DNA from 3 places in the Trichocoleus sp. FACHB-46 genome. Region 3 is predicted to be linked to each of the others. Evidence: predicted binding sites of a transcription regulator. Region 3 holds the regulator's gene; each other region holds the start of a gene.
What was found. The regulator HrcA, encoded in region 3, represses chaperone genes, less so after heat shock. The targets are predictions, from matches to a motif close to ANTTAGCACTCNNNANTNNNGAGTGCTAANT.

Region 1 (5,539 bases), on a different contig from region 3:
CCGTAAACACTTCTGCGACGAAGAAGGGCTGAGACAAGAAACGCTCAATCTTACGAGCCCGCGCTACGATCACCCGGTCGTCTTCAGACAATTCATCCAAACCGAGAATGGCGATGATGTCTTGCAGTTCTTTGTAGCGCTGTAGCGTCGACTGGACTGCACGAGCGGTGTTGTAGTGCTCATCTCCAACAATGCTGGGTTGAAGCATGGTGGAGGTGGAGTCGAGAGGATCTACCGCAGGGTAAATACCTTTGGAAGCGAGACCCCGTGAAAGTACGGTGGTTCCATCTAAGTGAGCGAAGGTGGTTGCAGGTGCTGGGTCGGTCAAGTCGTCCGCAGGCACGTAAACCGCTTGAATCGAAGTAATCGAACCTTCGGTGGTAGAGGTAATCCGCTCTTGTAGGTCACCTACGTCAGTACCGAGCGTGGGCTGGTATCCTACCGCAGAGGGCATCCGACCCAACAGCGCGGATACTTCAGAACCCGCTTGAACGAAACGGAAAATATTGTCGATGAACAACAGTACGTCTTGCTTGTTGACATCGCGGAAATACTCAGCCATCGTCAGAGCAGTCAGACCAACCCGCATTCTAGCTCCGGGTGGCTCGTTCATCTGACCATACACAAGAGCAATCTTAGAATCGTTGAGGTTGTCCTTCTTGATAACCCCGGATTCCATCATTTCGTTGTAGAGGTCGTTCCCTTCGCGGGTGCGCTCGCCTACACCACCAAATACGGAGACTCCCCCGTGCTGGGTAGCGATGTTGTTGATCAATTCCATCATGATGACGGTCTTGCCTACACCAGCACCACCAAATAGACCAATCTTGCCACCCCGACGGTAAGGGGTCAGCAGGTCGATCACTTTGATTCCGGTTTCAAATACGGAGGGTGTTGTCTCCAAGTCGGTTAACTTGGGAGCGGCACGGTGGATGGGGAAAGTTTCTTGAGTATCAACTGGGCCTTTGTTGTCGATGGGCTCACCCAGCACGTTAAAAATTCGGCCTAGGGTAGGAGCACCGACGGGCACGCTGATGGGAGCGCCTGTGTCAACGGCTTCCATTCCACGCACCAAGCCATCGGTGGAACTCATGGCGACGGCACGAACTTGGTTGTCGCCTAGAAGCTGCTGCACTTCGCAAGTAATAGCAACGTCTTGTCCCGCTGCATTTTTACCTTCGATCTTTAAAGCGTTATAGATCCTCGGCATCTTACCGTTAGGAAATCTAACGTCTAAAACGGGACCGATGACTTGGGAAACGTAACCAACATTTGTCTTTTCTGCCGTGGTGACCATGCTCGCGCCTATGTTGTGAACAGCTATTTCGAGTACTTAAGGACAGTCTTAAAAGTCGCCATCCTCCAGCTTATCACTGAAGGGGAATCGTAAATCTTTTTGAAGTTGGACTCAGTTTCACACTTCTATAGCCGTCCTAAATGCTTCATAAGTTTATCGGATTGTGAGAGGTACACTCTTCACAAACCAAGTGGGATTGCTATATCAAAATTGAAGTTGTAAACGCGATCGCTCTGCAACGGTCAGGATCAAATTCTGATCGAGAGCGGGATGGAGTTACAGAAGCGATTGTTTGGTAACAGTGGTTAGCAACAGGGTTCAATAACGAGGATTAAGTTTAGGGTTGGCGATCGCGCTTCCGCCCCCTCAGCCAAGCTCCGATTCCCAATACGCCCAATCCCAGCAAACTGCTAACAGAGCTGGATTCAGGAATTACAGTTGGGTTGGTCGTTGGAAAGAGGTTGCCATAGATTTGCACATTGATATCTGATGACTTGTTCCAGCCACCCCGCCCTGATAACCCACTAGCGCCATAAGTTCCCGGTAGACCCAGGTTATTAGAGTTCCAGGTGCCAACATAATCTGGCGTACCCTGTTTAATCCGCAGTAGCCGATAGAAATCATCTGCCCCGGCTGAGGGAGAGCCACTTAAAGCAGCATTGGATGCATGAAGGACAGGAAAGACATTCCAAGTGTCTAGGCTAGTAAAGCCATTGCCATCGACAAAGAACTGGTACAGTTGGCCTCCCTCAATCGCCCAATTGAGACCCGTAAAATCTATTTGCCAAATCTTACGGTATAGCTGAACTGGTTCTGCCCAATAGTTTTCACCATCCACATAGGTGACTTGAGAAATCTTGATCCGGGGATCAGAACCATTGGTTGGTCCACTGTGGACTGCGCTCAATCCAGCTGCTCCTGAGTCTACCTGACCACCCCATAAGGTGAAGTTCTGCCAGAAGTTATTAGGAATCGTTGCTGCTGTATTCGCAACTCCAATCACTGCCCACACTCGCAAGGTGTCAACCAAATACTTTTGTCCTGCGATGCCAAACGAAAAGTCGTCGCCCAAGGGGTAAGAGTAGCCAGAGCCTATGCGATCGGCGAATCCCCAAGTAATATTGCTACGGTCTGGATCAAAGGCAGGATGATTGGGAGCTGTATTATTGATGTTTTCGTTGGGTAGTCCCCGGTCGAATAGTAAAGTTGCCTGAGCATCAGAACCAAAGCCCGTTGCTAGCGCTAGTGCTAGGAATAGAGATTGAAGGGCTGTACCTGTAGAGATCCCCATAAAATTCATGGTTCTCGAAAATGCATGATGGGGTTGGAAGTGGCCCAACCGAACTCTTTCCGCGACTGGGTAAAGCTGGCTAGGAAAGCTATAACTAACTGTGGCTAAACCAACTAACTGTAGATCAACTGAATCTGCTTAGGTTGCGATCGCAAGTACAAACTCTAAACCGAACTTCCAATGTTAAGTTGGCATGTCCTGATTTAAGAGCCCTAGTGTCCCTACGTAGAATTATCCAAAAAAATACATTCCAACTCTGATTGTAAAGGGTGAATGAATTTAAGCTTAGGTTGGATAAAAAGCTTTGGTAGCTAAGACTACAAGGCTGAAACCTAATTTTTGATCATTCAGACCTATACAAATATTCAGGACTGGATTTCTGAATCAGCCAGTAAAAACACGGTATGTAGGGCTTGATACAAAATTTAATTTTGCCCGTCTTTAAGTCAAGAGCAAGATTAAGAGGCTAAAAGCAGCACGATCGCTTTGAGTGCATCAGCTCGAAACGTAATAGATACAGCGATAGTAGCGATCGCCTATCGGTAAGACTGCAACCAGCAACAAATTTTAAGTTCGGGAACCCGTACAGCCGAATCAGTTGCAATCGTATCTGACCTTGGGTAGATTAGCACTCAGGGATGGAGAGTGCTAACGCCTCAATCCCCCGGATCAGATCGACCTGTGACTGTGGACAAAAGCTTAGTGCTACAGCATGGGTTACGACATTTCAGGTTTGGCTTGACTAGACTGGGCCTGCCGAAATTGAACTGGATCTAAACCTGTAGTGTGGAGAATTTTTTATGGCAGCTGTATCTCTGAGCGTTTCTACCGTTAAGCCTTTGGGCGATCGCGTATTTGTTAAAGTCAGCGCGGCTGAAGAAAAAACCGCAGGTGGCATCCTTCTGCCTGACAACGCTAAGGAGAAGCCTCAGGTTGGAGAAGTTGTCCAAGTAGGTCCTGGCAAGCGTAACGACGATGGTGCTCGTCAGGAACTCGAAGTACAAATTGGTGACAAAGTACTGTACTCCAAGTATGCAGGGACCGACATCAAATTGGGTACCGAAGAGTACGTATTGCTCTCTGAGAAAGATATTCTCGCGATTGTTTCATAGTTTAGAAATCATTAGCCATTAACTGCTGAGGGTTGAACAAAGCTGCACCCCAAGGCTGGCACGAGTTAATTGCTAATTGCTAAACACCAAAGCTTTCAAGATTCCATCTAATTCGTTGTCCTCATTACTGAACTTAAATCCTATGGCTAAGCGCATCATTTACAACGAAAACGCTCGTCGTGCTCTAGAAAAAGGCATGGACATCCTGGCTGAGGCCGTGGCTGTCACCTTGGGTCCCAAAGGCCGCAACGTAGTTCTAGAGAAGAAGTTTGGCGCACCCCAAATCGTCAACGATGGTGTCACGATCGCCAAAGAAATTGAACTTGAAGATCACGTTGAGAACACTGGCGTTTCCTTGATTCGCCAAGCTGCTTCTAAGACCAACGACGCAGCGGGTGATGGCACCACTACTGCAACCGTGCTGGCTCACGCCATCGTCAAGGAAGGTCTGCGGAACGTGGCTGCGGGTTCCAATGCGATTTCCCTCAAGCGCGGTATCGACAAAGGTACAGGCTTCTTGGTGGACAGAATTAGAGAGCACGCTCGCCCTGTTGAAGATTCCAAGGCGATCGCTCAAGTCGGTGCCATCTCTGCGGGCAACGACGATGAAGTTGGTCAAATGATTGCCAACGCAATGGATAAAGTCGGCAAGGAAGGCGTCATCTCCCTAGAAGAAGGGAAGTCCATGACCACCGAACTAGAAATCACCGAAGGGATGCGCTTTGACAAAGGCTACATCTCTCCCTACTTCGCCACCGACACCGAGCGGATGGAAGCAGTTCTAGATGAGCCTTTCATCTTGATCACTGACAAGAAAATCGCTTTGGTGCAAGATTTGGTGCCCGTACTAGAGCAAGTGGCTCGTGCTGGTCGCCCCTTGGTCATCATTGCAGAAGACATTGAGAAAGAAGCGCTCGCAACTTTGGTTGTGAACCGTCTACGTGGTGTTCTAAACGTTGCGGCTGTTAAAGCTCCTGGCTTTGGCGATCGCCGTAAGGCCATGCTCGAAGACATCGCTGTTCTAACTGGTGGTCAACTGATTACCGAAGATGCAGGTCTGAAACTAGATAGCACCAAGCTAGATAGCCTAGGTCGCGCTCGTCGCATCACCTTGACCAAAGACACCACCACCATCGTCGCTGAAGGCAACGAAGCTCAAGTCAAAGCTCGTGTTGAGCAAATCCGCCGTCAAATGGAAGAAACTGATTCTTCTTACGACAAAGAGAAGCTGCAAGAGCGTTTGGCTAAATTGGCAGGTGGCGTTGCAGTCATCAAAGTCGGCGCAGCAACCGAAACCGAAATGAAGGATCGTAAACTCCGCTTGGAAGACGCGATCAACGCAACCAAAGCTGCGGTAGAAGAAGGGATTGTTCCTGGTGGTGGCACCACCTTGGCTCACCTCTCTCCTCAACTGGAAGAGTGGGCAAACGGCAACCTCAAGGGTGAAGAACTCACAGGTGCTTTGATCGTGGCTCGCGCCCTAGCTGCTCCCCTCAAGCGGATTGCTGAGAACGCAGGCCAAAACGGTGCGGTCATTGCTGAGCGCGTCAAAGAGAAGGACTTCAACGTGGGCTTCAACGCCGCCACTAACGAATTCGTTGACATGTTTGAAGCTGGTATCGTTGACCCTGCGAAAGTGACCCGCTCTGCTCTGCAAAACGCAGCTTCCATCGCTGGCATGGTGCTAACCACCGAGTGCATCGTGGTTGACAAGCCTGAGCCTAAGGATGGCGCTCCTGCTGGTGCTGGTGCTGGCATGGGTGGCGGCGACTTCGACTACTAATCTTTCGCCAATCATTTAAGTCAATTAGTCTCAAGGGTAGGAGTTGGTCATGTGCC
Region 2 (5,539 bases), on a different contig from region 3:
GCCTTACACAGTGGTGCTGTTCGATGAAATCGAGAAAGCCCACCCCGACGTGTTTAACATGCTGTTGCAAATCTTGGAAGATGGTCGCCTGACCGATGCCAAGGGCCGCACAGTAGACTTCAAGAACACGCTGCTGATCATGACCTCCAACATCGGTTCCAAGGTGATTGAGAAGGGTGGCGGTGGTCTTGGCTTTGAGTTCTCGGCAGAGAGCCAGGCTGATTCTCAGTACAACCGCATCCGCTCGCTGGTCAACGAAGAACTGAAACAGTACTTCCGTCCAGAATTCCTCAACCGTCTTGACGAGATTATTGTCTTCCGTCAACTGACGAAGGACGAAGTCAAGGAAATCGCGGACATCATGTTGAACGAGGTCTTCCGCCGTCTCGGCGAGCAAGGCATCACGCTGGAAGTCACTGAGCGGTTCAAGGATCGGTTAGTGGAAGAAGGTTACAACCCCAGCTATGGTGCTAGACCGTTACGTCGAGCCATCATGCGGTTGTTGGAAGATAGCCTCGCTGAAGAAATCCTCTCTGGCCGAATACAGGATGGCGACACCGCCGTTATGGATGTAGATGAGGGTCAGGTGAAGGTGCTGAAAGGTGAGAAGCGCGAGCTACTGCCTCAAGCGGCTGAATAGCCTTTAGTTCCGAGAAATAACTAATACTTAAGCGGTAGAGCGTTAAATCCTCTACCGTTTTTTTGTGTTTGCTGAAGAAGAAAGGAGGATCTGTGAAAGTTGCAATTATTGGCTGTGGGTATGTCGGGATGGCAACCGCTCGACATTGGCAGCAAGTGGGCTGGACTGTCACGGCTACCACAACCAGCGTGCCGCGTTTGTCAGAACTGGAGGCGATCGCAGACCATGCCGTTTTAGCCCAAGGCAATGATGAAACCTCACTAGCTGAGGCTTTAACGGATCAACAAGTCGTGCTGCTGAGTGTGGGGGCGCGTAGCCCTAACAGCTATGAAGAAACTTATCTGCACACCGCTAAAACCCTGACTAAAGTTTTGGCCCAAACGCCGAGCGTACAGCAGCTCATTTACACAGGGAGCTATGCCGTTTATGGTGACCAGCAGGGCAATTGGGTAGATGAAACCTCACCCGTTAAACCTGCCAACCGCAACGGTGAAATCCTGGCGGAAACTGAACAGGTATTGCTCAACGCTGCGAATTCTCAACTCAAGGTTTGTGTACTGCGGCTAGGCGGTATTTATGGGCCAGGACGAGAACTCCAGCGAATTTTTGGGCGAGCGGCGGGCACGACTCGACCGGGAACAGGGGCAGAGCCGAGTAATTGGATTCACCTAGATGACATCGTGGGCGCGATCGCCTTTGCCCAAGAGCACCAACTCCAGGGAGTTTATAATCTGGTGCAAGAAGTGACGCTAACCAGTCGAGAACTGATTGAGCAGGTGTGTCAGCGCTACAACCTAGCTCCTGTAAATTGGGACGAATCGCAACCCAGTGCTCGCTCCTACAATGCGAAGGTATCTAACCAAAAGCTCAAAACTGCGGGATACCAATTCATCCATCCTGAATTGCAAGTGTAAGGCGATCGCTGGTTTAACCCTGCTTATTACTACAAAGAGCACGATCGGTTTAGCACTCATTCCGATAGAGTGCTAAATTCTAGTTGGAAGCGTAGGGAACGAAATATGGCAAAAATTGTTGCATTCAGCGAAGAATCTCGGCGAGCGTTAGAACGAGGTGTGAATGCGTTAGCAGATGCCGTTCGGATTACTCTAGGGCCCAAAGGCCGCAACGTGGTGCTAGAGAAAAAGTACGGGGCACCTCAGATCGTCAATGACGGTGTCACGATCGCGAAAGAAATTGAACTCGAAGATCCCCTAGAGCAAACGGGAGCCCAACTAATTCGGGAAGTGGCTTCCAAAACCAAGGATATTGCTGGAGATGGCACCACGACTGCCACAGTGCTAGCCCAAGCTCTGATTCGAGAAGGCTTAAAGAATGTGGCTGCGGGTACTAATCCGGTGAGCCTCCGCCGGGGTATCGAAAAGGTAGTAGCTCTCTTAGCAGAAGAAATCAGAGCGGTCGCGAGACCCGTTGAAGGAGACGCAATCGCTCAAGTCGCCACTGTTTCTTCGGGTGGTGATGAAGAAGTAGGAGCCATGATTGCCGAAGCCATGAACCGGGTGGGCAAAGATGGCGTAATCACCGTAGAAGAATCGAAGTCCTTGTCTACCGAACTCGAAGTCGTAGAAGGGATGCAGTTCGACCGGGGCTATATTTCCCCTTACTTCGTCACCGATGGCGAACGGATGCTGGTGGACTATGAAAACGCCCGCATTTTGATCACAGACAAGAAAATTGGTTCCATCCAAGAGCTAGTGCCTGTTCTGGAGAAAGTTGCACGCTCTGGTCAGCCGCTATTGATTATTGCTGAGGACATTGAGGGAGAAGCCCTCGCTACCTTGGTGGTCAACAAAATGCGGGGTGTCTTGAATGCTGCTGCTGTAAAAGCTCCCAGCTTTGGTGAACGCCGCAAAGCCATGTTGCAAGATATTGCCGTGGTAACGGGTGGTCAGATGGTTTCCGAAGATGTCGGTCTGACCTTAGATGCCGTCTCTCTAGAGATGTTGGGCACAGCTCGGAAAGTAACGATCACCAAGGACAACACCACGATTGTGGCTGAGGTTAGCGATCGCACCAAATCTGACATTGAAAAGCGAGTCAGCCAAATTCGCCAAGAGCTAGAAAGAACCGACTCAGACTACGACAAAGAAAAGCTGCAAGAACGCCTCGCTAAGTTAGCAGGTGGCGTGGCTGTAATCAAAGTTGGGGCAGCTACTGAAACCGAACTGAAAGACCGGAAACTGCGAATCGAAGATGCTTTGAACGCTACCAAAGCAGCCGTAGAAGAAGGCACAGTACCCGGTGGTGGTGCTACCTTAATCCACTTGACTAAAAAGGTGGAAGAAATCAAAGCCCAGTTGAACGATGAAGAGAAGATTGGGGCTGATATCGTGATTAAAGCCTTGGAAGCACCTTTGCGTCAAATTGCTGACAACGCAGGGGTTGAAGGTTCTGTCATCGTAGAAAAAGTGCGTGACATGGACTTCAACATGGGCTACAACGTCATTTCTGAGAAGTTCGAGGACATGATCGCCGCTGGGGTGATTGACCCCGCTAAAGTCGTGCGATCGGCGCTGCTAGATGCGGCTTCTGTCGCTAGTATGGTCTTGACCACAGAAGCTGTGATTGTCGAGCGACCTGAGAAGAACCCTCCTGCTGGTGCTCCCGATATGGGCGGCATGGGTGGCATGGGTGGTATGGGCGGCATGGGTGGTATGGGCGGCATGGGTGGCATGGGGATGATGTAGGCCTGCTGCCACAACGCTAATTTGAACATCTAAACTCATTGGAGCAGTAGCTATTACAAGCTGCTGCTTTTTTAGCTTTAGGAGTACAACTTCATCCCATGAGATTTCTGGGCTTGGGTGGAGTGAGCTTTGCCCAACTAGCAAAATCAACGTGCTGGAATAGTACTCAATCCTGATTGAATTGCTTAAGATGGCGGTGCGCGTCTTGTCCAAAACTCTCTATGTCTAACCGACCGAGTCAACCATTGCGTGGTTTCAATTCCCAAACTCCTAAGAACGCTTTCGACTTGTCTGAAGCAAGTCTTTTAGGAGACGAACCGTCCTATATTGACTATTTCTATGACCAGCCCGGGAGCATGCCCGGAACGCTCAAGATTGAGGTCGATGCGCCACCCCCAGTCATAGTTCTGATCGACTACAGTGATACCAAAGCGACAAAAGTAGAGATTGAAGCACCAGAGGAGTGTGAGCCTTACCTGGATACTGAATCAGTGTCTTGGGTGGATGTGAAAGGGCTAGGCAGTGAGGACATCTTGAAGCGGTTAGGCCATGTATTCAATTTGCATCCGCTCGTCCTAGAAGATATCGTCAATGTGCCGCAGCGACCCAAGGTTGAAGAGTACGAAGACCAACTGTTAATTGTGGCGCGGATGGTAACGCTGCAAGCCAACGGGCAAAGCTTCATTAGTGAGCAAGTGAGCTTTATCTTGGGGCAGCATTATCTGCTGACTGTACAAGAAGAACCAGACCATGACTCTTTCGGGCCAGTCCGAGAGCGAATTCGCTGTAATAAAGGAACGATTCGGAAACAAAAGTCTGATTACCTCACCTATGCCCTCTTAGACTCGATTATTGACGGGTTTTTTCCGGTTTTAGAAGCCTATGGAGAACGGATTGAGGAGTTAGAAGACGAGGTTGTCTCAAACCCTACCAGACAAACCCTCGAAAAAATTCATGGAATCAAGCGAGAACTGTTGACCCTACGCCGCTCTATTTGGCCTCAACGCGATGCCATTAACATGCTAATTCGTGACGGCAGTGACCTGATTAGCCATGACGTGCAGATTTACTTGCGGGACTGCTATGACCATACAGTTCAGGTGCTTGACATGGTAGAAACCTATCGAGAGTTAGCCTCTAGCTTGATGGATGTCTACCTATCCTCGGTCAGCAACCGCATGAACGAGATTATGAAAACTCTCACAGTGATTTCAGCCATTTTTATTCCCCTGACTTTTGTGGCTGGTATTTATGGCATGAATTTCAACACAGAAATCTCTCCTTGGAATATGCCTGAGTTGAACTGGTACTTAGGGTATCCAGCCTGCTTAACCCTGATGGTTCTGATTACAGTGAGCCTCTGTGCTTTTTTCTGGCGGAGGGGCTGGTTTGAAAATATTTCTACGGTCAAATCTACGGCCAAAGATGATTGAGCAATGAATCAGTTTGATCTGCTGATTTTGGCCATTTACATTATTTGCGTCACCTATGTGATCAACGAGGCGATCAAATCGCTGGATGCCCGATTCACCGTGCGGTTTGAGCCGGATGATTTGAAGCAGCAATTGCAAGAACAAAATTTACAAGACACCCTTGGGGTTGGTTTTGGCCTGGCTGCACGCTACACCAAGCCAGATGAGCTGCAAAAGCTGCCTATCATCATTAGCAACCGTTCTAGTCGCTACTCTATCTATGTGGATTGGGACCACAGCTCCTTTGCCGATTTTGATGGGCGATCGCGACGGGTGATCCGGCTGATGCCAGGATTAACCACAGATTTATTTCAACCGCAGGTCTTTAGTGTGATTGCTCCAGGCAAAACTCTCAAGGAGGCTGTAACCGCAGAAGATACTCTGAAGCGCGAATCTGATGCGGGTGCGGTCAAGGTGGGTGCTCCTTTAGTGAACTTAGCGAGTCTAAAGACTGCTATGGACAAAAAAGAATTTTCCTTAAGGCTGGTTTTACGAGTTTTTGATCCGGTCGGGGGCGGCGGGGGCGATCGCTTCCATGTGCTGTCTTGTAAATTTACAGCGAGACGCTTGCCTTGGACGGATGCCCTCCCTTGGAAACACCTGAAAACCTAACCCGACAGTTTTGGCTATAACACTTTGGCTGTTCCACGGCTTGTTAAACTGGATGGTTAGGAAGAGTTGGTGTAGGTGGTTGCGGACTTGGTAGGAGTGAGAAACTCATT
Region 3 (5,539 bases):
GGCAGAGCAGGGGTAGTTTCCAGAACTTCAGATACCTCTTGACTGGATGATGCGGGTGGCAGTTGAAATGGCATCCAAGCAAAGGCATCTAAAGCTTTAGGCGTGAACACCCAAGACGCTAAACGGGCATTGAGGCTGGGTTGGGTCAGGATACAGGATGGCCCTGCGAGAATCAGTCCTTGCTTGGCTTGGCGAACTGAATGCTGCTTGCGGGGGGAGTGAACTGTTGCTACAGGTTCTGCCAATTCTGGCAAGGTCACTTCTAATAAAACATTAAGGGCCGCGATCGCCCCCCACCATTCTCGCTCGGCCCGCACTTGTTGCCGCGCGATCGACACATGGTTTCTGCTCGTTTCAGCAGATATGACTGAAACCTCATGTGTCTCATCATGTGTCTCACGGGCAGACGTGACACCGTTAGTTACCTCATTCGAGGCACTCTTGGCTAATACTTCACTTAAGCTTGGCAATAACCACTGATGCACAACTTTCTAGCCCCCCCAATGCAGTCACTCGTCATGGCACCGAGACTGCGAACACTGCTCAATTTCGCTCCATCTAGTACCAGGTTATCGGTATCAGCCGATCCGAGCTAGGCGTAGAACCGAACTCTTAGGTGTCAATCTCCGTTGCACTGAGGATCTAGGTGGAGCCAATGATTTTTGCTTCGCTGCTAAAATCACCTTGCTAGCTTACAGACACGCCTGGGTAGAGTGGCAGCATTGGTCTAAATAATTGCAAAATGGATGCAGTTTACTCATACCCCGCTCATCATGCCGACTTTGCTCACAGATGCCAAAAGCTTAGTTTCTGACTTAGTTACCCGCTACCGTTCCCAGGTAGATTATCTGGCCATCCGCTTAGAAGAGGCCGAAGGCACCGACATCCTGTTACGGGGAGACAAGATCGAAAGCTTGAGTGAAGGCATTTCGATTGGTGGGCAAGTTCGCGCCTGTCACAAAGGCGGCTGGGGCTTTGCCAGTTTCAATCGGCTTTCAGGGCTGGCAGAGCGAATTGAAGAAGCGATCGCTGCCGCTCGTTTAGTGGGAGATGAAGAAACCATCTTGGCTCCTGTCAACCCAATTCAAGACACTTGCATCCTGCCGCTCACAGGCCAAGATCCTCGCCACGTTTCACTGAATGAGAAGAAAACGCTGTGCGAGTACTATGCAGGCATTTTGCGCTCAGTCGATCCTCAAATTACTACGATTTCTGTGCGCTATGGCGACAGCGCTCAACGCATCCTCTTCGCCACCTCTGAAGGCACCTTGATCGAACAATCTTGGGTGGATATGGAGATGCGCTTTGCCGCTACTGCCCGCAACGGGGAAACGGTGCAAACAGGCCGCGAGACGACTGGCTCTCGCCGGGGTTATGAAGACTTGTTAGGGCTAGATGCTCAAGTTCGTAGCGCCGCGCAACGTGCAGTAGATGCTTTAGCGTTGCAACCTGTAAAAGGCGGCACCTACACCGTTGTGATCGACCCGATTCTGTCAGGATTGTTTGTCCATGAAGCCTTTGGGCATCTTTCGGAAGCGGATATGGCCTACGAAAATCCTGACATTCTAGAAGTCATGACCCTAGGGCGACGGTTTGGGTCACCAGAGCTGCAAATTTTTGATGGAGCCCAGCCGCCAGGACATCGAGGCAGCTACTTCTACGATGACGAAGGCACCCCCGCAACCACCACGCAGTTGATTCAGGATGGTGTTTTGGTAGGACGGCTGCATTCGCGTGAGACTGCGGGCAAGCTGGGCGAAGCTCCTACCGGGAATGCTCGCTGCCTTAACTACCACTACCCCCCAATTGTCCGCATGACCAATACTTGGATTGAGCGCGGTAAAACTCCCGTTGCCGACCTCTTCCAAGGCATCAAAGAAGGTGTTTATGCCCGCAACTGGTTAGGTGGCATGACGAATGGAGAGATGTTTACGTTTACGGCAGGGGAAGCCTGGATGATTCGGAACGGCGAAATTGCCGAACCTGTCAGAGACGTTACCCTCTCTGGCAATGTGTTCACGACACTAGCAGACATTGAGGCGATCGGAGACGACTTCTATTGGGATGAATCGGGTGGCTGCGGAAAAGGAGGCCAAGGCGGTCTGCCTGTAGGCTGTGGAGGCCCTAGCTTGCGCCTACGCAACGTGGTTGTAGGTGGCGAAGCAGTCGAAGAGGAATAACCTAGCATTAGTAGGACGTTTTCGCGCTCAAGCTTGCAGATTTTCAGTTGAAGCGGATGCTCCAAAAGGGATTATGGCTGCAACAGTCCGGATTTCCCTTGAGATGCTTGTCTAGATGCTGGTGGTGAGGCATCCGCTTGAGGAGCTTGCCGGGTTCCTGCGATCGCTTGATCGACCTGACTTAGTAAATCGTCCAAAGTTGAGGAGTTATGCAGCACGACATGAGCACAAGCTATCTTTTTCTCAATCGCCATCTGGCTATTGATTCTGGCTTGCACTTGCTCTAGGCTCAGGCGATCGCCTTCTGGGGAAGTTTTGGCATCTCGTTCTAGTAAACGCTCAACTTGCTGAACTGACGCACACTGAATCACCCACACCTCAGTGACCAGATCGGTCATGCGGGCTTCAAACAGCAAAGGTACTACCAGGACCACTGTGGGGTAAGCTTCTGCGGGTAGGGCTTGCATTTGCGACTCCATGCGATCGCGCACATACGGATGAATGCGCTGTTCCAACCACAATCGCTCGGCAGAGCTACTAAAGATAATCTTACCTAGGCGGCGACGATCAAGGTCTCCATTGGCCAATAGGATACCAACGCCATAACGTTCAACAATTTCTTGAAACACATCTGAGTCTGGACCAACCGCTTCTCTAGCGTACAAATCGGCATCCAAAATGGGTAGCTGATAAGCAGAAGATAGATAGTCAGAAACGGTCGTTTTGCCCATCCCAATTCCCCCAGTCAAACCAATTACCCGTTGGTCATGGCTTGGGGTCTGGGAAGCAGATAGCTGGGTCAGCTTTAGATCTGTAGAGCCGCGCTGTTCACGAAGGGTGTTTAAGCTTTGACTCATATCGTGAACCCGTTTATGCAAAATGGTTGATTAAAGGCTTTTCGAGCCGTGGATCAGCACTCTAGGAAATTTTAACAAGTGTGATTACCTAGAAGAATAAAAGTTTGGCTTTCAATTAGCTTAAAGTTTCAGAGAGAAAATCAGCTGCCGCTTCTACCATCGCGATCGCATTTTCATACACCATGCGAGTCGGGCCCAAGACTCCCACACTACCAACGGGAACTGTGCCTCGGCGATAGGTGGCAGAAATCAGCGTACAAGTACGAATTGGTTCTAACCGATTTTCCGCTCCAATCCGCACCGTCGCTCGCTTGCCCAAGGACTCAGAATCAGGATATTCAAAAATTAAAGGCCACAGTTGGTCTTGTTCTTCCTCTAGTAGGTGAATAATAGTTTGAATCTGTTGCAATTCCGAAAATTCTGGATGGCGCAACACCTCTGAAACGCCACTGACCAAAATTTGGGTTGTGCGCGGTGATTGAGTTCGCCGCATCAAATCAGCTAGTGAAGCTCGCAAACCATCTGCGTATTGTTCAAATTCTCGGCCCAGCTCGCTCCAGTCCAGCGAAGGCAATTCCGCCAGCGATCGCCCCCGCAGTTGATGATTCAAGAAATTGGATAAAATTTGCAACTCTCGCTCAACCAATTCCGGGTCTGCCAAGGCCTCCACTTGATTTTGGGCTGAGTCAGCTTGAGGCAGTTCCATCAAAACCGATTGGGTTTCATAAGCATCCGTCACCACAATCAGCATCACCTGCCTCGGCTCAATTTGCACAATTTGCAAATGGCGCAGTCGAGCCATATTGGTCTGAGGCATCGTCACCAAAGTCACGTAACCACTCAGGGTTGCTAAAATTTGGGCCGCGCCTCGGAGCAAAGCTTCAAAACTCCAGCTATCCGAGTTCAGGCGATCGCTAAACAGTTGATCGACTTGGCGAGCCAAAGTCTCGGAAGGAGTAATTAACTGGTCAACATAAATGCGATAACCAGAATCGGAAGGAATCCGCCCTGCTGACGTATGGGGTTGATAAAGCAGCCCCGCCTTTTCTAAATACCCCATCGCGCTGCGAATCGTGGCTGGGCTGACACTCAGGTTATATTCTTCTACCAAAGCTTTTGAACCCACAGGTTCTGCGGTCGCAATGTAGTGACGGACGGTTGCCCAAAGAACCCGTTGCTGTCGATCGGTGAGATTCACTTGTACAGGCATGAGATCGGTAGCTGAATTTAACTGAGCTTCAAAAAATTGTCAAAAAATAAATGATTAAGTTAAGAAGGCCTACAAAAAGGGATTTACTGTTAGTCTCCCGTCTTTCCCGTCTTGGTTGAGAACCTTAGAACCAGTGATTAAACTGACGATCCGAGTAGTGACTAGACTCTGATTGGTACTGGGATGCCACCAACATAGCAGATGCTTGATTGTCTCTTTCGGACTGCTCCGTCAGTAGTAGCAAAAATAACCATCTTCCTGAGGCCTTGGAAGATCCTACTAGCTGCGATCGCTTCCAGCTTCTACTCAGTGACTATAGTCTATTAGTCCTCAATTCAGCAGCCTAAGTTCCTAACCAAGTAGTTGTCGTGTTACAGCTAGCACTTGCAATGAAGAGCAACGACTCATAACCCAGAACGCTAGTAACGTGGAATTGATGAATCAACTAAAACAGCGTATGCTTCGATGCCACCCTCAACATTCTTGACATTGGTAAAGCCTTGGCTAGCTAACCATTGACACATCTGTGCCGATCGCATCCCGTGATGGCAAAGCACAATCGTTTCTGCCTGGGGGTCGAAGCGGGCCTGTACTTGCTCTGACCAAGCTGCATATTCACTGAGTGGCAAATTAGTAAAGCCGGAGATGTTGGCGATCGCAACTTCTTGCGGTTCTCGTACATCAACCAACTGCAAGCCCTCAGGTGTTGCTAAACGTTTTGCCAGTTCCTCAACGCTCATTTGAGTAAAAGCTGGATTCGTAGATTGGTTGGTCATGAAATTGCCCGCTTGCTGGATTGCTCAGCCATAGACTCTAAACTGATTTTATCTGGGTTTAGAGCACTCTTGTCAGCTCAGTACTACCAGGTGCTAATGACGACTCAATACTTAACTCGTAGAGCAGAGGAATTCTAAGCGACAGAACGCTTGCCCAGCTTGTAGTGAACAAGGTTGCGTTCCCCGATTGGTGAGCTGCACCATGACTTCAGGAGTTTCTACGGCTCCAGCTTCATTGGTTTGTGCCGTTGGTTCAAACCAAGCCACGGTTAGTTGATGTTGGCTGCGGAGCGCTTTGACTAGCTGGACTTGCACCGCAGAAGTCAAGCCCTTTAGTTGAAAACCCAATTGACAAACGATGGTTTGTCCTGGTTCTAAGGTAATGCGATCGCAGCGTTTTGATACCCCCAAAGGCCCCTCTTGATAGGGTGCCTGCACCAAAAAATTCCGGGTTAGCCAGCATGCAACGACTGTGGTTGCTAAGTTTCCGGCAGCTTGCGGGGGGACCAAGGTAGG

Region 1: a site for HrcA is predicted at 3,212-3,242, ahead of groES (co-chaperone GroES). Genes of this name have one in related genera too.
Region 2: a site for HrcA is predicted at 1,602-1,632, ahead of groL (chaperonin GroEL). Genes of this name have one in related genera too.

Annotation. Positions count from the first base shown of each region.
Region 1 is NZ_JACJOD010000024.1:232,582-238,120, forward strand. Features, by position in the region: gene atpD (F0F1 ATP synthase subunit beta) at 1-1,297, opposite strand, end outside; gene H6F72_RS14955 (hypothetical protein) at 1,635-2,597, opposite strand; gene groES (co-chaperone GroES) at 3,389-3,700, shown strand; gene groL (chaperonin GroEL) at 3,843-5,483, shown strand.
Region 2 is NZ_JACJOD010000006.1:402,748-408,286, forward strand. Features, by position in the region: gene H6F72_RS02080 (ATP-dependent Clp protease ATP-binding subunit) at 1-640, shown strand, start outside; gene H6F72_RS02085 (NAD-dependent epimerase/dehydratase family protein) at 733-1,554, shown strand; gene groL (chaperonin GroEL) at 1,660-3,345, shown strand; gene corA (magnesium/cobalt transporter CorA) at 3,567-4,778, shown strand; gene H6F72_RS02100 (hypothetical protein) at 4,782-5,429, shown strand; RNA gene rnpB (RNase P RNA component class A) at 5,491-5,539, shown strand, end outside.
Region 3 is NZ_JACJOD010000030.1:314,927-320,465, reverse strand. Features, by position in the region: gene H6F72_RS17905 (HAMP domain-containing histidine kinase) at 1-485, opposite strand, end outside; gene H6F72_RS17900 (TldD/PmbA family protein) at 747-2,180, shown strand; gene coaE (dephospho-CoA kinase) at 2,252-3,037, opposite strand; gene hrcA (heat-inducible transcriptional repressor HrcA) at 3,153-4,247, opposite strand; gene H6F72_RS17885 (rhodanese-like domain-containing protein) at 4,667-5,023, opposite strand; gene H6F72_RS17880 (hypothetical protein) at 5,135-5,539, opposite strand, start outside.